4 regions of the Priestia sp. D3YE.R1 genome follow, and region 3 is predicted to be linked to each of the others. Evidence: riboswitches for the same ligand, from Rfam matches in the RefSeq annotation. Region 3 holds a riboswitch; each other region holds the start of a gene.
The links. A riboswitch is a leader RNA that binds a small molecule or an ion and turns the genes downstream of it on or off. The one in region 3 is predicted to bind S-adenosylmethionine.
Positions count from the first base shown of each region.

Region 1: linked by a shared signal. The riboswitch ahead of ACOZIR_RS22865 (methionine ABC transporter ATP-binding protein) and the one ahead of metK (methionine adenosyltransferase) in region 3 are both predicted to bind S-adenosylmethionine.
Region 2: linked by a shared signal. The riboswitch ahead of ACOZIR_RS15295 (hypothetical protein) and the one ahead of metK (methionine adenosyltransferase) in region 3 are both predicted to bind S-adenosylmethionine.
Region 4: linked by a shared signal. The riboswitch ahead of ACOZIR_RS05515 (sulfite oxidase-like oxidoreductase) and the one ahead of metK (methionine adenosyltransferase) in region 3 are both predicted to bind S-adenosylmethionine.

Region 1 covers NZ_JBLTHW010000004.1:233,076-238,786, reverse strand. Annotated here, with positions in the region: gene ACOZIR_RS22875 (MetQ/NlpA family ABC transporter substrate-binding protein) at 1-730, opposite strand, end outside; gene ACOZIR_RS22870 (methionine ABC transporter permease) at 748-1,416, opposite strand; gene ACOZIR_RS22865 (methionine ABC transporter ATP-binding protein) at 1,409-2,434, opposite strand; SAM riboswitch class I at 2,566-2,673, opposite strand; gene ACOZIR_RS22860 (thioredoxin family protein) at 2,854-3,153, opposite strand; gene ACOZIR_RS22855 (toprim domain-containing protein) at 3,168-3,518, opposite strand; gene ACOZIR_RS22850 (YusG family protein) at 3,700-3,945, opposite strand; gene gcvH (glycine cleavage system protein GcvH) at 4,025-4,408, opposite strand; gene ACOZIR_RS22840 (arsenate reductase family protein) at 4,544-4,900, opposite strand; gene ACOZIR_RS22835 (acyl-CoA dehydrogenase family protein) at 5,016-5,711, opposite strand, start outside.
Region 2 covers NZ_JBLTHW010000002.1:608,816-614,526, reverse strand. Annotated here, with positions in the region: gene ACOZIR_RS15310 (CotG/ExsB N-terminal domain-containing protein) at 46-597, shown strand; gene ACOZIR_RS15305 (VOC family protein) at 755-1,552, shown strand; gene ACOZIR_RS15300 (M20/M25/M40 family metallo-hydrolase) at 1,571-3,184, opposite strand; gene ACOZIR_RS15295 (hypothetical protein) at 3,650-3,892, opposite strand; SAM riboswitch class I at 3,961-4,062, opposite strand; gene ACOZIR_RS15290 (M20 peptidase aminoacylase family protein) at 4,125-5,279, opposite strand; partial or broken gene ACOZIR_RS15285 (GNAT family N-acetyltransferase) at 5,327-5,711, opposite strand, start outside.
Region 3 covers NZ_JBLTHW010000001.1:35,881-41,591, reverse strand. Annotated here, with positions in the region: gene ACOZIR_RS00250 (glycosyltransferase family 4 protein) at 1-741, shown strand, start outside; gene metK (methionine adenosyltransferase) at 774-1,976, opposite strand; SAM riboswitch class I at 2,109-2,226, opposite strand; gene pckA (phosphoenolpyruvate carboxykinase (ATP)) at 2,602-4,191, shown strand; gene ACOZIR_RS00235 (DUF2584 domain-containing protein) at 4,226-4,468, opposite strand; gene ACOZIR_RS00230 (alpha/beta hydrolase family protein) at 4,523-5,305, opposite strand; gene ACOZIR_RS00225 (ABC transporter substrate-binding protein) at 5,478-5,711, shown strand, end outside.
Region 4 covers NZ_JBLTHW010000001.1:1,083,413-1,089,123, forward strand. Annotated here, with positions in the region: gene ACOZIR_RS05500 (YjgB family protein) at 1-546, opposite strand, end outside; gene ACOZIR_RS05505 (putative polysaccharide biosynthesis protein) at 878-2,488, shown strand; gene ACOZIR_RS05510 (hypothetical protein) at 2,502-2,870, shown strand; SAM riboswitch class I at 3,017-3,123, shown strand; gene ACOZIR_RS05515 (sulfite oxidase-like oxidoreductase) at 3,200-3,862, shown strand; gene ACOZIR_RS05520 (MogA/MoaB family molybdenum cofactor biosynthesis protein) at 3,896-4,408, opposite strand; gene moaC (cyclic pyranopterin monophosphate synthase MoaC) at 4,421-4,909, opposite strand; gene glp (gephyrin-like molybdotransferase Glp) at 5,024-5,711, shown strand, end outside.

The DNA.
Region 1 (5,711 bases), on a different contig from region 3:
CGTCACCTTTGTGAACCGTAATGATGTTTGCATAAGGGTTATCTTCTTTGCTTTCAACTGCGATTGGATCTTTTACTGGATCTAAACCAGCATCGATAGCATAGTTAGCATTGATAACAACAGCGTCACCTTCATTATTTTTGTACATTTGAGGTAACAATCCGCCTTCAACATCGGCTTTAAATTTTAAATTTTTAGGGTTTTCTACAATATCTTTAATTTGTGCATCTATTTTCTTTACGCCTGGCTTTAATTTAATCACGCCAGCTTTTTCAAAAATCGATAAAATACGTCCTTGCTCTGCTACCGCATCACGCATAATAACTGTACCGTTTTTCGGAAGATCTTTTAAGCTTTTGTATTTTTTAGAGTAGATACCAATTGGTTCAATGTGAATGGCACCGGCACTTACGAAATCATACCCTTTTTCACCCTTGTGATCTTTTAACACTGAATTCATATAAGGAACGTGCTGGAAGTAGTTTGCATCAATTTCATTGTTTGCAAGAGCTGTGTTCGGTAAGATATAATCTTGGAATTTTTTAATTTCTAAGTCAATTCCTTGTTTTTCTAAAATCGGTTTTGCTTGTTCTAAAATTTCAGCATGAGGCGTATTAGATGCACCCACGACAATTTTCTTTTCATCTTCTGATCCATTGTTAGATCCACACGCAGCTAATCCTACTACTAGTGCAGATGTTAATGCTAAAGCCGAAAGCCATTTTTTCATAATAAATAATCCTCCCTTTATCTTTTATCAATTTTTGCAGTAATCGCATCTCCAATAAGTTGGATAATAAATACAATAATCAAAATTAAGATTGTAGCGGCTAGCGTTACGTCATTATGACTGCGCTGGAATCCTTCTAAATATGCAAGGTTTCCAAGACCTCCGGCTCCAATCACACCCGCCATTGCCGTATAGCCGACTAATGCAATCGTTGTTACCGTCAAACCGGAAATTAAAGCTGGCAGCGATTCAGGTAACAGCACTTTAAAAATAATGGTGCTTGTTGTTGCTCCCATTGATTTAGCAGCTTCAATCACACCTTTATCAATTTCGCGCAAACCAATTTCTACAAGACGCGCATAAAATGGTGCTGCTCCAACAATTAAAGCAGGTAACGCTGCATTAGCACCTAGAATACTTCCTACCAATGCTTTGGTAAATGGAATCAGTAAAACAATTAAAATAATGAATGGAATGGAACGAAAGATATTTACAACCGCTGACACAATGGCATATAAAGGTTTGTTTTGCCAAAGCTGTCCTTTGGACGTTAAAAATAAAAGCAAGCCCAATAAAATACCTAGAACAAATGTGGCTACAACTGAAATAGCCGTCATATATAGTGTTTCATTTGTCGCTTGAATAAAATCGTCTAAAATAACGTTTGGAAATAGTTTCTCAAGCATTTATCATTACCTCCACTTCTACCTGCTGCTCATGAATGTATGCAATGACTTTTTTAACTTCTGTTAATTCTCCGTCTAAATGAACGAACAACGTTCCGTATGAACCTGTTTGCGTATGAGAAATCTTTCCTTGTAAAATATTAATCGTTACATCAAACTGTTTTAAAATCGTTGTAATGAGCGGTTGCTCTGCTTTTCCGCCAACAAACGTCAGCTGAATAATTTGCCCGCTTGGATACAGCTCTTTCACTTGTTCAATCGTTTCAAACGTTTCCTCTGGTTCAGAAATCTGTTGAACAAATCGTTTTGTAATCGGCTGCTTAGGTTTTCTGAATACTTCTAGCACTTGTCCTTCTTCTACTACTGCCCCATTTTCCATAACAGCTACTCGATGACAAATTTTACGAATGACGTGCATTTCATGAGTAATTAATACAATGGTTAACCCTAGCTTCTCATTAATATCTACTAACAGATCTAAAATAGAATCTGTCGTTTGAGGATCAAGCGCTGATGTGGCTTCATCACAAAGCAATACTTTTGGATTATTCGCTAGCGCTCGAGCAATACCAACACGCTGCTTTTGTCCACCGCTAAGCTGAGATGGATAAGCATTTTCACGACCTTCAAGTCCAACTAGCTTAATGAGTTCGTCTACTCGTTTCATTCTTTTTTCTTTTGAAATCCCTGCTATTTCTAACGGAAAAGCAATATTTTCTCTCACCGTACGCGACCATAAAATATTAAAGTGTTGAAATACCATACTAATTTCTTGTCTAGCTTTTCTGAGTTTTCCGCCTTTAATTTTTCCAATATCATTACCTGCTACTTCGACCGTTCCTGTCGTTGGTGTTTCTAATCCGTTTAGCAAGCGAATCAAAGAACTTTTCCCCGCTCCGCTATAACCAATAATTCCGTAAATTTCACCTTGGTTAACGGTTAGATTCACATTATCAACAGCTGTTACTTGACCGCTTTTAGCCTGATAAATTTTTGTAACGTCTGTTAATGTAATCATATTTCTTCACCTTCTTTAATAAAAACTTAATTATGTTAGGTTGCCCTATAGGATGAAAAAGCCGTAAAACAATTTTCCCCATTAAAAAAGCCTCTCTGCGCATGACAGAAAGGCTCGATATTTAATCCTTTCTCTCATCTTTCAAAGCGCATAGCTTTGCAGGAATTGGCACCATTTCAGTTAGTCTGACGGTTGCCGGGTTTCACAGGGCTCAGTCCCTCCACCTCTCTTGATAAGAGTTCGCAACAATTATTTTGTTTTTGGGAAATATTCATTCATTTATGAACATTCATGAGTGTGATTTTAGCATGTGTCAGATAGGCTGTCAACAGATTTTGCTCTTGGGATAATATCCCAAGAACTCAACAACCCCAACGGTTCGCTCTCTTTCCATTTTTTCATTTTAAACAAACGTTTGATTATCGAAGCTCCTCGAGTATGTGCTCGATGGAATGAAAAGCGTAGAGTTTTTTTACCATTTCACCATTTTTCACTTCGATCAAACAAGGTACGCTTTCAATTGAAAATAATTCTGCCTTTGAAGGCATATAATTTAAATTGCTCATTCCGATGGTTACATCCGGCAGCATCGCTTCTGCCACGGTTAACATTTTTTTTGCCAGCTGACATGTTCCGCAAAAAGGCGTATGGAAAAAGATAAACGCTCTTTCTCCTTCTTTCAACTGATCATCAAGCTGTTTTTCGCTCCATTCTTGCATGTTGCTCATTCCTTTTATGTTAAAAATTCTGCATTAACATCGATATTGGCACTCAGTAATACTGTTGCTATGTGATGTCTAGGGGCGGCAGCAACTTCTCGGTACATTTTATCAATATATAGATGCTCTGCTTCCGGAAGCTCTCGTTTAAATTGTTTTCTTAGCTTATTCCCTGAATCATCAGAGTCAACGAGTATGTATACCTCTTTATTAAACGTACAGTCAATAATTTCATCCAGCTTTGATAAACTAATCGTACCGTTTGTACAAATAATCTCAATTGGTTCTCGAATGATATCTTGAATACGTTTTTTATCTGATTTTCCTTCGACAATAATTACTTTTTCAATTCCAATTAGCCCCATTTTCATCACCCATAATCGTCAGTTGTATAGTAACATCATTTCTTTATGCTATACAATATTCGTTAATGTATCACAGTTCACCTGTTTTTTAAAAGAAATTTGCAAGAAAGAACTGTTTTTAAAGGCAGCTCAGGCCATATTGTTTCCATAAAACAAGAAAAACAGCGGCAGTTGCCACTGTTTAGCACCATCCTGCTTCTTCGTCGCAGTCTGTATATTTTTGCGTTTCACCTTTTTTTTGTACGTCCGTATATTGGTAGAACTTATTATTTTCTTGCGAATATCCTTCTTCAAAGCGGTATTCATTGCCGCTTGTTCCGTAACTAACTTCACCAATTGGCTGCTTATCAACATATAATTTCATACCGCCGTCATGAAATTTAGCTGTAACGCGATCTGTAACGTCCATTTTTTGTTTTTCAAACATAAAAAGACACTCCTTTAGTTTGTTTACTAATAGAGTGTCCAGTCAAAAATTTTTCATAAAGACAATTTATGGAGGAATATTATCCTTCGTTTGTCATTTCTTCGTATTGCTCTGCTGTCATTAGCTTGTCTACTTGAGAAGAATCAGATGGTTTGATTGTAATCATCCATGCTTCTTCGTATGGAGAATCATTAACCAGTTCAGGGCTATCGCTTAAGTTGTCGTTTACTGCTACAACTTCACCGCTAATTGGTGCATAGAGCTCAGAAACTGTTTTTACTGATTCAACGCTGCCAAACGGCTCGTCAGCCTCTACTGTTGCTCCTACTTCTGGCAGTTCAACGAATACGATGTCTCCAAGCTCAGCTTGAGCGAAATGTGTAATACCTACGCGGACAACGTCTCCTTCTGTTTTTACCCATTCATGCTCTTCAGAATAACGCAAATCTTTTGGTGTATTCATCTTAATCCCTCCAAAATATGTATCGTAATTTGTTTATATAAAAAGCGCCTTCAACGTGGAGAACACTTTCTACAACCTAAAATAACTTCCTATTAACAGTGTAACGTAAAAGGTAAAAATTTTCTATTTGAAAACTCACTTCCACACGTCTTCAAACTGCTCTTCTTTGAAACCAAGCGTTACTTTTTGTCCATCTGTTAGCAGCGGACGCTTAATTAACATGCCATCTGACGCAAGAATAGACAGAAGTTCATCTTCACTTGCACTGCTTACTTTATCTTTAAGCCCTAATTCGCGATATTTTTTACCGCTTGTATTAAAGAATTTTTTTAATTCTAAGCCGCTGTTCTCATAATAAGACTGCAGCTGCTCTTTTGTTGGCGGGTTTTCTACAATATGAATTTCTTCATACGCTACTCCGTTATCATCCAGCCACTTCTTTGCTTTTCGGCACGTCCCACACTTTGGATATGAATAAAAAAATAATGACATTTCGTCAACCACCCTTTATTTTAAGCTTTTTTCGTATTTTAACACATCCTTTATCATTTACCTAGATAGAGGCTTCTTAAACAAAAAGGAGCTCGCAAAACGAGCTCCTTTTTCCTTAAACTGTGAACTTCTCTACTTCTAGAAGCGTTTTCGCAATCTCACGCTTTACGCTAATCACATTGATTGGTGTATAGCGCGTTAACTTGCGAAGAGACGAAAGCATAACTCTAAGCGTATCACCTTGTTCAACGCCAATTAACGTTTCTTTTGCATCTGCTTCGATTCGATTAAATGCTTCTTGGCAAAATACTTGAGTATACTTTAATTTTAAGCTATTCTGATCTGCTCCTGTTTTGGAAATGGCTTTTTCAGTACGTAAAACAGTAGATTCCATTGCATATACGTTACTGATCATATCGGAAATATTAACGAGAATTTCTTGTTCTTTCTCTAATTCTTTGCCATACTTTTGTGCAGCTAATCCCAAAAGCAAGAGCGCAATTTTCTTCCCGTTTTGCACAAGCATTTTTTCTTGATCTAACGGCTCATTTCCTACTTCCTGCGGCATAAGCATCATCAATTCTTCTTGAAGCGTTTGTGCTTTTTGAAGCAGTGGAAGCTCTCCTTTTAGCGCTTTGCGTAAATATGTGCCTGGTACTAAAAGACGGTTAATCTCATTTGTTCCTTCAAAAATACGGTTAATGCGAGAATCGCGATACAGACGCTCAATTTCATACTCACTCATAAAACCGTAGCCTCCGTGAAGCTGCACGCCTTCATCTACAATGTAGTCAAGAGCTTCCGTGGCAAA
Region 2 (5,711 bases), on a different contig from region 3:
TTGTACATATTGTATTATGTACCGAATTAGCCAGGAGGTGTTTATATGCATATCACTGCTGAAAGAATTAGAGAAGCAACAGAAGCGCTTGCTTCTACTGAGCTTGAAACATTTATGTACCAAGAGCCAACTGCTCTTCACAGACGCTCTCGTCGTCGTTCTACTCGCCGCACTACTCGCCGTTCTACTCGCCGCACTACTCGCCGCACTACTCGCCGTTCTACTCGCCGCACTACTCGCCGTTCTACTCGCCGCACTACTCGCCGCACTACTCGCCGCACTACTCGCCGTTCTACTCGCCGCACTACTCGCCGTTCTACTCGCCGCACTACTCGCCGCACTACTCGCCGTTCTACTCGCCGCACTACTCGCCGCACTACTCGCCGTTCTACTCGCCGCACTACTCGCCGTTCTACTCGTCGTTCTACTCGCCGCACTACTCGCCGTTCTACTCGCCGCACTACTCGCCGTTCTACTCGTCGTTCTACTCGCCGTTCTAGCCGTCGCCGCTGTCGCTGCGGTTCACCTTGCTGCTCATATCCATGGTTTAATAAATCATTTGGCTGCTGCTTTAAAGGGCATGGCTGTCGCCGCTAAATAAATCTAAAGCAAGTCGAGTTTAAAACATACGCGGCTTGCTTTTTTTAACGATTTCTGTTTTTTTTATTTTACATAATTATTCGTTTCATTCTTCTTGAAGGAGAAAACAAAGTATAATAATAGGAAAGACTCTCTCTTAAAAGGAGGACTATCCATGCGCCTATCTTTTGATCACCTTGTTCATTTTTCACCTGATCCTATCAAAGCTCAGAAAGAACTAAACGAATACGGAATAAATGTTATTAAAGGCGGTACCCATGAAAAATGGGGTACTTTTAACACGTTGGCATATTTTCAGCTGAGCTATATTGAGTGGCTTGGACTCAGAGATATCGCATTAGCTCAAACAGTTACAGATAATGATCTTATTCAGCAGCTTGTTAACGAACATACGCCGTTTGGTCATTTTGGCCGATTTGCCCTTCGTACAGATGATATGGATTTGCTGATAAAAGAGCTGCAAAGCAAAAGCTACGCTGTAAAAGGTCCTGTAGCGGGTTCTCGTCAAACCACTGATGGAGAAAAACTTCAATGGAAAATGTGTTTTATTGAAGCTGACCACGATTCCTTGCCTCTTCCTTTTTTTATTGAATGGGGTGAACCAGAAGAAAAACGCAAACCAAAGCTAGCTGCTCTTTCTTCCCACCAAGCTGGTCAGCTGCAGCTAAAAAATATTTACTGTGCTGTACATAACCTCGAAAAATCCATCAGCAAGTGGACGAAACTGCTGGGCGTTCAGTCTGGCGAAAGCTACAAAGACTCTTTACTTGATGCACGTTGCCAAAAACTATATATCAATGGAGGAAACCTTATCTTTTGTAGCGGAACACATGGCGTTGTCCATGATACATTAAAAAAAGTTGGAGAACGTCCATTTTTGGTTGAATTGGATCACGCTCTAACATCGCAACAAATTACCGTACAAGGAGCTTCTTTTAAATTCAACAAATAAACATCCGCAAGCGGATGTTTATTTCTGTGCTTCTTTTATAGCTTGATAAATGAAGTGAGGCAAAATTTCAAAGGAATACTGAACGTCTAATCTTTCGGTCCATTGGTGCGCATCTCTTCCCAGCGGTCCAATATTCAGCACCGGCATCTTCAGCTCCTCTAGCTCTTCTAGCGGGATATGATACCCTTTATTCCATAGCGGCATGTTTGCTACTAACGTGTTAAATGTATGAAGCGGATGCTGCAGGCTGGCATAGCTTAAATCCGAAATTCCCCCAAAATAACTTTGTTCAACTAGCTCCACCTGAAATTGCTCTTTGGCAGTTTCCTGTACGTTTGACAAAATCCCTTGTACAAACGGATCATCATGTGAACAAACGGCCGGATAAAAAGGCGGGGTAAAAAATAAGACCATCATCGGAGCTGCTTCTTTACATAAACCAGCTAAAGTGTTTACTAATTTAATGGTTTTATTTCTGTCATCATCTTCTTGTGCCAAAAGTGCTTCTTCCATTTCTTGCACATATTTTTCACCGTGCTGTTTGACTGCATGAGTATAAAGTTCTTCATACGTCCATACGTTCACTTCAAGAGATGAACCCTCCATTCCCGCAGCATACTGCCTAGCGGCTTTATTATAATGTTTTTTTACATTCAAAGCCGCTTTGTGAGCCGATTTCAACAGCAGATCTGTCACCTCTTTAAGAGAGCGGTTTAACATAAATAAATTAAACAATACAACGGCAGAGTGCGGAACTTGAACTGAATACTCTTCTTTTAAATCTTTTTGTATCAGCACCGTAGGAGGTGGACTCGTTTCATCTCTTACTTTTTCGCAAAAATCAACGTTTAATTCTATTTCTTTTGTTAAATAAGAAGCTAGTAAATTAGCATTCAAACCAGCTAGCGGTTCCCCTACGTGAGTTTCTTTTCCATAACACAAGAAGCTTGGCATGATCTTGCCAATCGATCCTGAGTACACATAATTCGTTTGATCTCCAGGATAGCGGCTGAACACTGGTTCTGCATTTAGCATGAGAGAAAAATCCAGCTGATGTTTGCGCGCAAGTTCTAAAAGAACAGGCACTGCTTTTCTCATTCCGAGCGAATTTACTTCTTCATCTGGCACTGACAGCAGCAGGATGTTTCCGTCAAACTCCCCGTTGCATGCTCGTTCAATCATACTGATATGCAGGGCAATGCCTGCTTTCATGTCCATCGTTCCTCGGCCAAAAAGCCAGTCTCCTTTTATCATATCTTTTTGTACGTGCGCCGGAACTTGTTCCATATGGTTATAAAAAGTACTCGTTAACGTATCAGCGTGAAAAGCATCCTTTTTCCACTGTCCATAATCTTGTACATCCACTACATCGTAATGACTTACTAATACAACTGTTTTATTCTTATTTTTCCCTTCAACAAAAGCTGTGACAATCGATCGCCCATCTCCTGTTGAATGAAGCTCGACTTGCTCGTTTTTGTGAAAGTAAGGCAGCTTCAATAAATAAGACGCTATCGATTCAGCCATTTCCACTTCTGCCATCGTTCCTGTCACGCTAGGTATAGAAACCAATTCGCTTACAAGCTTCTTTAACTGTTCTTTTGTTTGATACAAAGATGTTTTGTTCGACATACCCTTCATCTCTTTCCTTTTTCTAAATTTTCCATCAAACAAAACGATTCGTCAATCCCTTTGACAGAGACCCTTTCATTCTATCCCTATGTATCATAGTATGCGCTGCCTTGACGCACATGATAAAAAAAGAGTGCGCGGCTAGGGCTAGCACCGCACACTCTTTTTTTACTTTTCGTCATCTTCTAAAAAGTCTAGGATACGATCAATAAGCTGTTCGCTTCCTGCATCGTTCCCATGTTCAAGAGACATTTCCATTTCAATGCTCCTTTCATAAAATATTCTTGTTTTATAACATACCACAATTCATTTCGAATGTAACCTTTAATTTGTGTAAAAATTTCGACAATTTATGATTAATTTTAAAACTTAGTGAGTAATGATTATACCCACCAGATTCTTCGATTGTCAAAAAACATGCTTTCTATTTAAAAACACTTTAAAAATAGAGGCGCGAGAAGACTTCTATAACAGACAGCCTACTCGCTCAAGCTTGGAACAGCATGATGAATAAATTTCTAGTTCATTTGCTTTTTGTACATCTTTAATATCTATGCCTACAGCATATGTACGAACTTGGTTTTCGACCACAATTTCGTAAAATGTTTCTAATTCACGATAAGCTACTTCATAATGCTTTCCTAATAATTTCACGGCTTCCTTTAATGCTTTCTCTCCTGTATGTGCTGCTACTGCTGTATGACTCATAAAACCCTCTCCTTTTAGAAAAATAAAAAAAACTCATTTTGCTTTGATGCAAAATGAGTTTTTCACCCGTTTTATCACCCAAAGCACATGCTTTGCTGGTAGGAGCACCTTACATTCGTAGGTTGCTGTGGAGTCAAAGAGCCAGATCTCTCGTCCACTCGTGATAACTTTTTAATTTAAAATTTATTTTATCAAACAATTTCATCCGCGTAAATAGAAAAATAAAAATATTTTAATTTTTCGGGTAATGGAATGAATTCAAAAAATGAAAACTTAGATTAGCAAAATAAGAAGCTGCTACAAGTAACGCCTCTTCATTTAATGAAAAAGAAGGATGGTGCCATTCATATTCTCCAGCTGTACCCATCCATACAAAAAATCCTGGTACATGCTGCTGATATACGGCAAAATCTTCTCCTCCAGGCGATTGTTCAGCTTCTACGACTTGATAACTAAGATCCTCTGCAGCGTTAATAGCCAGTTTTTCCAGCGTATCATCATTGTTTACTACAGGAAGATATGGATACCATTTAACGTCTACTGAAGCCCCGAAAGCTGCTCCAATCCCTTCAGCAGTTCGTTTCATAAGAGCCGGTATTTTTTCTCTCGCTTCTTCTTGAAAGGTACGCACCGTTCCTTCAAGCGTTACTTTGTCAGGAATGACGTTCCACGAGCTCCCTCCATGAATTTGAGTTATGCTGACAACAACATTTTGAAATGGGCTGAGATTACGGCTGACAATGGTTTGTAAACTAGTCACGATTTGACCAGCAGCAGCAATCGGATCTACTGTTTTTTCTGGAATACCCGCGTGACCTCCTACTCCTTTGACGTCAATTTCAAAACGATCAACACTTGCCATTAAAGGTCCCGATTTGATACCAATGGTTCCTACAGGAAGATCCGGTTTGTTATGCATCCCAAATATCGCTTCTACTCCGTCGAGCACACCTTTTTCAACTAGCATTTTTGCCCCGGAAGCCGTTTCTTCGGCCGGTTGAAAGATAAATCGAACCGTACCGCAAAGCTCCTGCTGACGTTCTTTAAGAAGAATGGCTGCTCCGATTATAGAAGCCGTATGAAAATCATGGCCGCATGCGTGCATAACACCGTTTACTTTAGATGCAAATGGCAGATTGGTTTTTTCTTCAATTGGCAGCGCATCAATATCAGCTCGAATTGCGATAGTAGGTCCCGGCTTTCCTCCCGCGATTTCCGCTACTGCTCCTACGTCTAATTGGAATACATCTGCTATAGAAATATCATAGTGCTTTAACCACTTTTTAATACGTTTAGTTGTTTCATATTCTTTCATTGAAAGCTCTGGAAACCGGTGCAGCTCACGGCGTATGTCTATCAGCGTATTTAGTAGTAATTGATCTGTCATATTTATCACTCTTTCACATTTCTTAATTTGGAGAACTTCTCTATCTTTTACGATAAAGAGGGTACCTCATTGAGTTTTTTATAAAGAAATACGGTCGTATAGTCTTCTGCAAGGTGCTTTTCTTTAGCTTGAACATATCCTTTTCGTTCATACATTTCAACTAACCAAGGATGTTCTTTTGCTGTTCCTAAAGACACACCTGGTGATTTAAACGTATTTTTTATTACCTCTTCCTCTACTAGACGCAGCAGCTTAGATCCAACGCCTTGCCTGGCAAACGACGGGTCTACTGCAAACCACCAAAGATGCGGAACAGCAAACAGACCTGGATGTTCTCCCAAGGCATTCGTATCGACACAGTAGCAGCGATTCTTTTCTCTTCTTCATATACATAGCAAAGGTTTTGAGAAATATTTTTCTTAACGAGAGCAA
Region 3 (5,711 bases):
CAAAAATATATGAAATGGTTTTATAAACCTGTACAGAAAATATTCGCTCCCTCCGAAGTAACCAAACAGCAGCTAGAAGAACAAGGGTTTCACAACGTAGCTATTTGGTCGCGAGGGGTGAATCACAAATTGTTTCATCCCCACTATGACCGCTTTGATATTCGTATTAAATACAATATTAAAAAACCCTACATTTTAACGTATGTAGGCAGATTAGCTAAAGAAAAAAACGCTGATTTTTTAATAAAAATCGCACGATCTCTACCTGATCATATCCGTCATCAAATTCACTGGGTTATTGTGGGAGACGGCCCTTTAAAGGAACAGATGCAGCAGCAAGCATCTGAGCATATGACATTTACAGGCTTTCTTGAAGGTAAGCAACTTGCTCATATCTACTCGTCATCTGATTTGTTTGTTTTTCCTTCAGAAACAGAAACCTTCGGAAATGTCGTACTGGAGTCTCTTGCTTCTGGAACTCCTGTAGTGGCAGCAAATGCAGGAGGAGTTAAACAGATGGTTCAGCACGGGCGAAACGGCTACCTTTGCAAACCTCACTCCTTAGAAGAATTCAGTTCGGCTATTACAGGTTTACTCGATGATTTGCACCAGCGGCTTCACTTTGGCCATGCAGCGAGACACTATGCTCTTACTCAATCATGGGACGCCATTTTTCAGCATTTGCTTTCAGAATATGAAGATGTCGTAGAAAAATCTGCTGAAGGCATTCAATGGGCATAAAAAAAATCTCCGTTTTCACGGAGATTTTTTTATTATTTAGCTAAAGCTTGAGTTTTTAATGCTTCAGCTTTGTCTGTGAACTCCCAAGGAAGCTCCACATCTGTACGGCCAAAGTGACCGTAAGCTGCTGTTTGCTTATAAATTGGGCGACGTAAATCAAGCATTTTAATGATGCCTGCTGGACGTAGGTCAAAGTTTTTGCGTACTACATCTACTAGTACTTCTTCAGAAACTTTTCCTGTACCGAATGTATCAATTGAAATAGATACTGGCTGTGCAACACCAATTGCATATGCTAGTTGTACTTCACATTTATCAGCAAGATCAGCTGCTACAATGTTTTTCGCAACATAACGAGCTGCATAAGCTGCTGAACGGTCTACTTTTGTTGCGTCCTTACCAGAGAATGCACCGCCGCCGTGACGAGCATATCCGCCGTAAGTATCAACGATAATTTTACGACCAGTTAAACCAGCATCTCCTTGAGGGCCGCCGATTACGAAACGTCCTGTTGGGTTAATGAAATACTTTGTATTTTCATCAATTAACTCATTTGGAACAACTGGATTAATAACATATTCTTTTAAGTTACGTTGAATTTGCTCTAACGTTACTTCTGGGTGATGCTGAGTTGAAATAACAATTGTATCGATGCGAACAGGTTTGTTGTTTTCATCATATTCAACTGTTACTTGTGTTTTACCATCTGGGCGAAGGTAAGGAAGAATTTCTTCTTTACGTACTTCTGTTAGACGGCGAGCAAGTTTATGAGCTAATGAAATTGGAAGAGGCATTAATTCTTTTGTTTCGTTACATGCATAACCAAACATTAACCCTTGGTCTCCAGCTCCGATTGCTTCGATTTCTTCATCGGACATTTGACCTTCACGTGCTTCTAACGCTTGGTCTACACCAGCAGCGATATCAGCTGACTGCTCGTCGATAGATGTTAATACTGCACAAGTTTCAGCATCAAATCCGTATTTTGCACGAGTATAGCCAATTCCTTTAATTGTTTCACGAACTGTTTTAGGAATATCCACGTAAGTAGAAGTTGTAATTTCACCGCTTACTAAAACTAAACCAGTTGTTACGCTTGTTTCACAAGCAACACGAGCATTTGGATCCTTTGCTAGGATAGCATCAAGAATTGAGTCAGAAATTTGGTCACAAATTTTATCGGGATGTCCCTCTGTAACAGATTCTGACGTGAACAGACGACGTTGTGTTGACATCAGTTTTCCTCCTTATAAATACGATACATTGTGATACGGTACTCATTCCCTTATTTTCATTACACGTTAAAAAATATAAAAAAACCTTTCCTTGTATCGAGGAAAGGTATCAAATTCTACATAAGCCTTTCACTCTTATCGATCAAGGTTGTGCCCTTGCATCAGGTTAGCACCTTATCGTCTACACAAAAAAATGACGATGGTTGCTGGGTTTCACAGGGCCTGTCCCTCCACCAGCTCGGGATAAGAGAGTATCCGTTCAAGGACATATAATACATGAAAAAGCGCTTCACTGTCAACAACATTCAAATGGAAATCATCTCTTTATGTTTGAAGCTGTTTTAATGTAACATACTCAAATTTAAAAATAGTATACCTTATTAAGAATGAAAACGAAGTTTGGTTAACAAGACAGATTTTTAAAAAGGCTTTCATTTAAAATACCTTCACTTTTTTCGCTTCTAGCACATATACATGTGTCTAAAATAGGTATAACGTACATTTTTTTATAATACACAAACATTTTTAGTTAAATAGTATAGAATAATTAAATAAATGTGTTATACTAATTATAAATTTCAAACATTAATGAATAAATAATAGCTAAAAAAGGAAGGTAGTGCACATGAGTACTGTTGATATGTCTATCGAATTAAATGGTTTGCTTCAATTAAAAACAACAAAACACCAATTATCTGTTCCACAACTTGTTGAAAAAATTCTAGCTCGACGCGAAGGAACGCTGACTTCTACAGGTGCTGTGTCAGTCGAAACCGGAAAATATACAGGTCGCTCTCCTTTGGATAAATTTATTGTAAGCGATGCTGTATCTTCAAAAACGGTTGAATGGGGACCGGTCAATCAGCCAATTTCTGCTCAGCGATTCGATGCGCTATACAAAAAAGTCTTAACCCACTTAAAGAAGCAGGATGAACTTTTTGTTTTTAATGGATATGCTGGAGCTGATAAAAAGTATCAGTTACCAATTCAAGTAGTTAATGAATTTGCATGGCACAACCTATTCGCTCAGCAGTTATTCATTCGCCCTTCAGCTGAACAAAAAACAAATGATGATGTGAAGCCGTTTACAATTGTAGCAGCTCCAACGTTCAAAGCTGATCCTGAAACAGACGGGACGAATTCTGAAACCTTCATTATTCTTTCATTAGAGCGACGGATTGTGCTAATTGGAGGAACTGAATACGCTGGTGAAATGAAAAAATCTATTTTCTCAGTGATGAACTTCTTGCTTCCCCAAAACAATATTCTATCCATGCACTGTTCTGCTAACGTAGGAGAAGAAGGTGACGTTGCATTATTCTTTGGTTTATCTGGAACGGGTAAAACAACGCTTTCTGCTGATGCAAACCGTCGTTTAATCGGAGATGACGAGCACGGTTGGTCAAGCTCTGGTGTATTTAATATTGAAGGAGGCTGCTACGCGAAGTGCATTCAGCTTTCCGAAGAAAAAGAACCGCAAATTTTTAATGCAATTCGCTTCGGCGCCGTACTGGAAAATGTAGTGTTAAATCAAAATACGAAAGTAGCAGATTACAATGATAATAGTTTAACAGAAAATACTCGTGCCGCTTATTCAATTGACTCTATTGATAATACGGTATTGCCAAGCGTTGCTGGGCACCCTACAGCTATTGTCTTTTTAACTGCTGATGCCTTCGGCGTCTTGCCTCCAATCAGCAAGCTTACAAAAGAACAAGCGATGTACCATTTTCTGAGCGGATACACTAGTAAGTTAGCTGGAACAGAACGCGGCGTAACATCGCCACAGGCCACTTTCTCTACATGCTTTGGTGAGCCTTTCTTACCTCTTGCTCCAACAACTTATGCAGAAATGCTAGGAAAGAAAATCGATGAACATAACGTGAATGTCTACCTTGTAAACACTGGATGGACCGGCGGTGAATACGGCGTGGGTGAACGAATGAAGTTAAGTTACACTCGAGCTATGGTTCAAGCAGCTCTTGAAGGAGAACTAGCTAATACCGAAACAGTAACAGATGCTATTTTTGGTTTATCAATTCCAACTCATGTTCCGGGAGTTCCTGATGAAGTGCTTCAGCCTTCTAAAGCATGGAACGATGCAACAGCTTATAACCAAAAAGCAACTGAACTTGCCGCTAAATTTAAAGCGAACTTCAAGCGTTTTAATGATGTAGCAGCTGACATTTCAACATTGGGCGGACCTAGAGTCTAATAAAAAACCGATCGTCTTATAGACGATCGGTTTTTTAGTTAGTCGAATGTAATTTGGTCAGTTCATATGTGACAATGGTTTTTTCCTGTTCCATTTCTACCTTACGCACAACAGCAGTTCCAATACATTCTCCATTTTTCGTTTTGTGAATGTTTAATGGAATATCTAAAGGATACAGGCGATATCCTTTTTTCTCAACTTGAAAAATGTTATCCGTTACACGCTTTTCGTTGCCTTTTGTCACAATCATTGTATTTAATTCTAGCGGCATCCCCATTTTTTCTCACTCCTCACTGTTATTCTACTTGTTTTTTCTATCGTAGCATATCTTTTATTGCGCTTTCATCCACTTCGTTAACTTCTTTACCGTTTCTCGGTTTTCTTTTGGTGGAAAAGCATGCGGAAAGTTTTCGAAATACCAGCTGGTAACTTTTTTATTAGACTTCTTTAGTTTAGATTCGAGCTGATAGGAATGATCAATCGACACGTTTTTATCTTCTAAACCATGAATAAGCAAGACCGGCGGCTCGACGAGATGAGCACGATGCAAAGGTGTCCTCCATTCGTATCTTTCAGGATATTTAGAAGGAGTTCCTCCAATCACCCGCTTCATCATTCTTCTTAAATCTTCTCTTTCTTCATATGTCAATACCATATCCGTGACGCCTCCCCATAGCACAAGAGAACGGCTGTCTTTTTTTTCAATGGCTGTGAGTAAAGCCATCACTCCCCCTCTTGAAAACCCAAAAATATGAATGCGGTCATGGTGGACGTTAGGAAGCTGTTTCAGTAAATCGTAAGCAGCAAAAGCATCGTAACGATCATCTCCTGCAAAATCTTCGTTTCCTTCGCCTCCTTGATTTCCCCTATAGAACGGAGCCATCACAATAAAACCTTGAGAAGCAAATTGAATGAGTCGAGCAGGACGAACCGTTCCTACGTTCTTAATACCTCCTCTTAAGTATAAAAAGCCGTCATACATTCCTTTTTCTTTTGGCTCTGCGAGCATTCCTTTAATCTTAAGCCCTTGACATGCATATGTAATCACCCACAGCGCCACGCGAGGGTTTGATGATGGGAAACGCTGTTTATGAAGAATTGTTCCATCTTTCATTTTTTTCCTCCATTCTTTATATAACTAGCCTGCTTTCTTCCGCCAAGGTTTACTTTCAGTCGTTGACTAATACTTCTTTGATTTTCCACATAGTTATATAGGCACTCACCTTCTTCCACTTCTTTACATACATTATCATAAAATATTTTATTATTTTAAGGAGGTTTGCTTTATGAAACCAATTAAATGGCTTTTTTCTTTGCTTGCTATCATGATTTTACTCATTCCACTAATTAGCTGCAGCAAAACAACACCTGTACAAACGGTTCGTGTCGGCGAAGTAACTCGCTCTATCTTTTATGCTCCCCAGTACGTCGCTATTTCAAAAGGCTTTTTTGAAGAAGAAGGACTAAAGGTAGATTTAAAAACAACGTGGGGCGGAGATAAGACAATGACGTCACTTTTA
Region 4 (5,711 bases), 1.0 Mb from region 3:
GCTATCATCAAAAATAAATTCAAGATCATAGGCGCCGGCGTGATACGTGTATTTCGATTGAGTCGTACCATCACCTTTTACTTTGCTTGTAAAGTTTGGCTGACCTAATTCTTTCTTTAAGTTAGCTTGCGTGATGGACCCTAAATTTGTTTGACGCTCTACATTCGTACCAAAATAGCGAATTTCGTTGATGACGTTATTTTTGTCATAGCCAAATGCGTATCCAGGATGGCCCATTTCCGCATGATAGTAGTCAAAGTTATTTGATGAACCTTCAGGCGGCGGACCGAACTGATCACGAACGTCTTGACGCAGGGTTTTGCCAATTTTAAAGTCTGCTGTTAATCGTGGCACTTCACCTTTTACTGCGTCGTTATAAATTTCGTTAATGTTTTTTACAGCTGTTTGACTCTGGCTGCTTGTTTCTTGAGATGTAGCTGCGTGTGCTAGTGTATCAAGCTGAGCGACAGGAGCAAATCCAAACGCAGCAATTCCTGTAATCGTTGCAGCAGCTGCCGCTTTTGATAGTCGTTGTTTCATTTTCATGATTTTTTCCTCCTATATATAACGATTTGGCAACCTCAGTCTACCTAAAAGAGCAGATAGGCCAGAATAGTCAAGGAGTCTTAGTTGAGTTGGTAACTGATACATATAATGTAACACGTCTTTTAGAATGTAAACGTCAGGTAAAGTGAAAAGTAAAAAAAGATTCATTTATCATAGGTGAAAAGATTGGTTTCTATTCCTTTATTATGTAAAAAAACGTAATATAGGAAGGGTTCTAAGTCTTTATAAAAAACTAGATAATAACTGTAAGTATGATACAATAAATCAAGTATTTGTTAAAAAATAATATTTATTTCTGGAGTTTTGATGTATGGAAAAAAATTTGATGAGAGGTACGCTTTTACTAACGGTGTCTTCTTTGCTAACAAAAATTTTAGGTTTTATTTATATTATTCCTTTCACAGCCCTAGTCGGAACGTCAGGTTACGCGCTTTATAAGTATGCATACGGTCCATATACCTTGATGCTAAGCTTATCGACAATGGGTCTTCCGCTTGCTGTTTCGAAGTATGTATCGAAATATAACGGTCTTGGAAACTACCGTGCGGGACAAGATCTATTAAAAGCAGGACTTCTATTAATGACGATAACGGGCATAGTAGGCTTTTTAGCGCTTTATACAATGGCACCGTGGCTCGCTGAACTAGTCATTAACGGAAAAGATTCCTCAGGAAATAGTCAAAAAGACGTGGTGTATGTTATCCGAATGGTGAGCTTTGCTTTAATTATTATTCCGCCTATGAGTCTATTACGAGGCTACTTTCAAGGTAACCAGTCTATGGGACCGTCTGCGCTAAGTACAATTATTGAACAAATAGTACGTGTGCTGTTCATTTTAGCAGGAGCATATGCTGTCATTCACCTTTTTCATAGCACGATGACAAAAGCTGTTGGAATTGGTACGTTTGGAGCGTTTATTGGAGGCGTAGGGGGAATAGGGGTTCTTGGTATGATTTATTTGAAGCGCAAGCGGTTGATTATGAAAGAAGCGAACAGCGGAAAGAATAATAAATCCGTTTCGTTCTCTTCAATGTTCAAAGAGCTTGTAACGTACGCCGTTCCGTTTGTATTAGTTGGTTTAGCTATTCCGATCTATCAAAATATTGATACGTTTACGATTAACATGCTCTTTCAATCAATAGGATATGGACAAGCTAAGGCTGAAACGATCAACTCAGTCATTGGATTAGCACAGATTTTAGTGATGGTGCCGGTATCGTTAGCAACTGCCTTCAGCATGTCGCTGATTCCGGGCATTACATCTTCTTTTGTGCAAGGGAATTTACGAGAAGTAAAAGGAAAGATTACAAAAACGCTGCAGCTGCTGTTATTTTTTACTCTTCCTGCTGCGGTAGGCCTTTGTTTATTAGGTAAGCCGGTATATATGATGATTTTTGGAGTGAAAAACAGTCCTGAAATCGGTGGAGTTGTTTTGCAATGGTACGCGCCTGCTGCGATTTTATTTGCTCTTTTCACCGTAACAGCCGCAATTCTCCAAGGAATTAATCAGCAAAAGAAGTTAATTTTAGGCTTGGGCTTAGGAATTGTTATGAAGATAGTATTAAACGTACTGCTGGTTTCAAGCTTAAAAGAAATTGGACCGGTTGTCGCGACGTACGGAGGGTATGGTGTATCGGTTATCTATAACTTTTATTTAATTAAAAAATCCATTTCTTACCGGATTCAATCACTGGGACAAGCGGCGTTGACGCCTGTTTTATTAGTAAGTGTGATGTCAGCCGCTGTGGTTATCTGCAATTATGCTTCTCACTATTTTTTAGAAAATAAGCTGTCTGCATCTTCACTTGCGATTAGCACATCTTGTATTTCAATTGCTTTAGGCGCTGCTGTGTATCTAGGACTTGGCGTAAAAACAAGCTTAGGGCAAGCCATTGTATTAAATAGAAGAAAAAGAATGTAAAGGAGAGAAAGTAGTGTCAAAACGATTTGTACTAACCGTAGCGACTGGAGGATGTATCATAATCTTCGGAGCGCTGCTGCTCTTAAATTGGGAAAGAGTGTTTGGAAATTACCGTCCCCTTCAAACAGCAAAAGCCGTATTCAAATTAGAAGTGGGAAGTCAAGGTGTAGCAGAGACTACGGATTCAGATGATGCTCTTCACTACGTGGTGAAAAAAGGACATTTAGATGAATATATTCAACTGATGAATGAAAAGGGCTATTTGTTAAAAGAAAAAGATATTGATCATAATCGACTTGTTTTTAACGATGGACAAGAAGATGAGCAAATTTACTACAAGCGCTTTGCTAGGAAGTATACGATGATTGATGGAGAAGGGTAAAGACTTTACATAGTATTTTAGTAGACTAAAACCTTATACCTCTATCTGTTTTTCAAGTTTTTTTGTGCGGAAAAGAAAAATAATATTGACAATTATGACAAAAAGCTTAATACTGACTTTATTACATAAAACAAATACAATTTGTTTCCTTATCAAGAGAGGTGGAGGGACTGGCCCTGTGAAACCCGGCAACCGCTGTCTATGACAGAATGGTGCCAAATCCTTAAGAGTGCGCTGCTCTTAGAGATAAGGAAGAAGCTGAAACGAAGCTCTTCCTTACTTATTTAAGGAAGGGCTTTTTATGTAGAAAAAACAACGAGGTGATATTTTTGAACAAAGCAGACCGTATCAAACGAATGAAAACACCAGAAATTGATCCAAAGTATAAAGGACGAGTGCCTCCGGGTCAGGTAGTAACGGAGCGATTTCCAATTTTACATGAAGGGGACGTGCCGGAGTATAACTTAGAGGAATGGACGCTTCGCGTGTTTGGGTTAGTAGACAAAGAAGTAACGCTTTCGTATCAAGATATATTGAATATGCCGCAAACAACGGTTAAGTGTGATATCCACTGCGTAACGAGATGGACAAGGCTTGATAATGAATTTACGGGCGTGCTGTTTACAGACTTTTTGAAGGCAGTTGGCGTGGAGTTAAAAAGTAAATATATCATGCTGCACGGAGATAATGACTATACGTCAAACATTGAGGTAAAAGATTTACTGAGAGACGATATTCTTCTTGCTCATTCTTTTAACGGAGAGCCGCTTACAGCTAAGCATGGATATCCGCTGCGATTGGTTGTTCCGCATTTGTACTTTTGGAAAAGTGTTAAATGGCTTCGAGGCTTTGAGGCTATTGATGAAAATCATCCTGGTTTTTGGGAGCAAAACGGCTTTCATCTTAGAGGAGATCCGTTTAAAGAAGAACGTTTTTCTGGAGAAGATTTAGGTATTCCAGAAGATGAGTGGGTACATAAAGACTATGATTAATGAAAATGCCTATGCGTGTGCATAGGCATTTTGTCAGCGCTGGCGGTTTAATTCCCACACAACGTGGCGAAGTTCGGGCAAAATCAGCTTGGTCATCGCTAGACGAACAGCACCGCTTGATCCTGGTGTAGAAAAAACGGCTTTTTCGTTAATCGTCCCGGCAATTGCCCGGCTCATAATCGCTGCGCTGCCGATGTCTTCCGTGTAGCTCAGCATGCGAAACAGCTCGCCAAACCCAACGATTTCTTTATGAATCAGCGCTTGAACGGCTTCAATCGTGACGTCTCGTTTTGTAATGCCAGTCCCGCCGTTTGTGAGAACAACGTCAATGTCCTCATCACTGCAGCCAGCAAGTATCGCTTGTTGAATCGACGTTTGGTCGTCTTTTACAATTTCATAGGAAGCGACATGCATGTCGTGTTCTTTCAGAAGTTGGATCATTAGCGCGCCGCTTTTATCGGTTTCTTTTGTACGTGTATCGGATACCGTAATGACTTTGCAGCGAACGGGCTGAGTTGCTTTAGATTTATGTTCGTGTACGCTCATCGTGTACCTCCTTTACGCTTCGGTGCGTTTATAGTCACCGTTTTTGCCGCCTGATTTTTCAAGCAGATACGTTTCGCCGATAATCATGCCTTTATCAATAGCTTTGCACATATCATAAACGGTTAATGCACAGGCAGAAGCAGCGGTTAAAGCTTCCATTTCAACACCTGTTGAGCCTTCGGTTTTAACCGTTGCTTCTATTAATAAACGGTACTGATTATTGCTTGTATCCCAGTCAAATGAAAGGTTCACGCCTTTTAATAAAAGAGGGTGACACATCGGAATAATGTCAGACGTGCGTTTTGCTGCCATGATTCCTGCTACTTGTGCAACAGCAAGGACGTCGCCTTTTCCAATTTTATGTTCGACAATCGCTTCGTGAATTTCTTTGTTAACAAGTATGCTTGAACGAGCGGTTGCGACGCGGCGAGTGATAGATTTTTCGCTAATATCGACCATGTTGGCACGGCCTTGATCATTAAAATGGGTAAAAGAAGACATCGGTGTTTTCATCCTTTTTCAGTAAATTTTGTTGTATGATAGAAATAGTGAGATATGCTATGATTTTACACCATAGCGCAAAAAGTGAACAGACGTAAAGGAAGTGAAGAATGTATGTTAGAAAGCAGAACACCTATTTCAATTCCTGAAGCAATTGAAAAAGTCATGACATATAAAAGAAAAGGCAGCATCGAACGCGTATCGATCACTGAAAGCTACGGGCGCTATTTAGGAGAAGATATTGTCGCTGATCAAAACGTGCCTCATTTTAATAAATCGCTTTATGACGGCTTTGCGGTTCGAGCACAGGACTGCGCAGAAGTATCGAGTGAACATCCCGTGGAGTTCGAAGTGGTAGGTGAAATCGGTGCCGGCTCTGTTTTTGAAGAAGAAGTAAAGCCGTTTCAAGCGGTGCGTATTATGACAGGAGCGCAAGTGCCTCATTCATGTGATGCGGTTGTGATGCTTGAAGTAACGAAGTCGTATGAAAAAGAAGGCAAAACGTATATGGCGTTAAGCAGGCCAGCTTCAAAGTGGGAGCACATTGCGTTAAAAGGAGAAGAAACGAAAAAAGGAGACGTGCTCGTTTCAAAAGGAACGCGCATCAATCCGGGCGTCACGGCTTTTTTAGCTACGTTTGGCTATGCGGATGTAGCTGTGGTGAAGCAGCCGGTTGTTGGGGTGTTAACAACAGGAAGCGAACTGCTTGATGTGAACGAACCGTTAGAACCAGGAAAAATCCGCAACAGCAACTCCTATATGGCACTCGCGCAAATCGTAAGAAGCGGCGGGATTCCGAAAT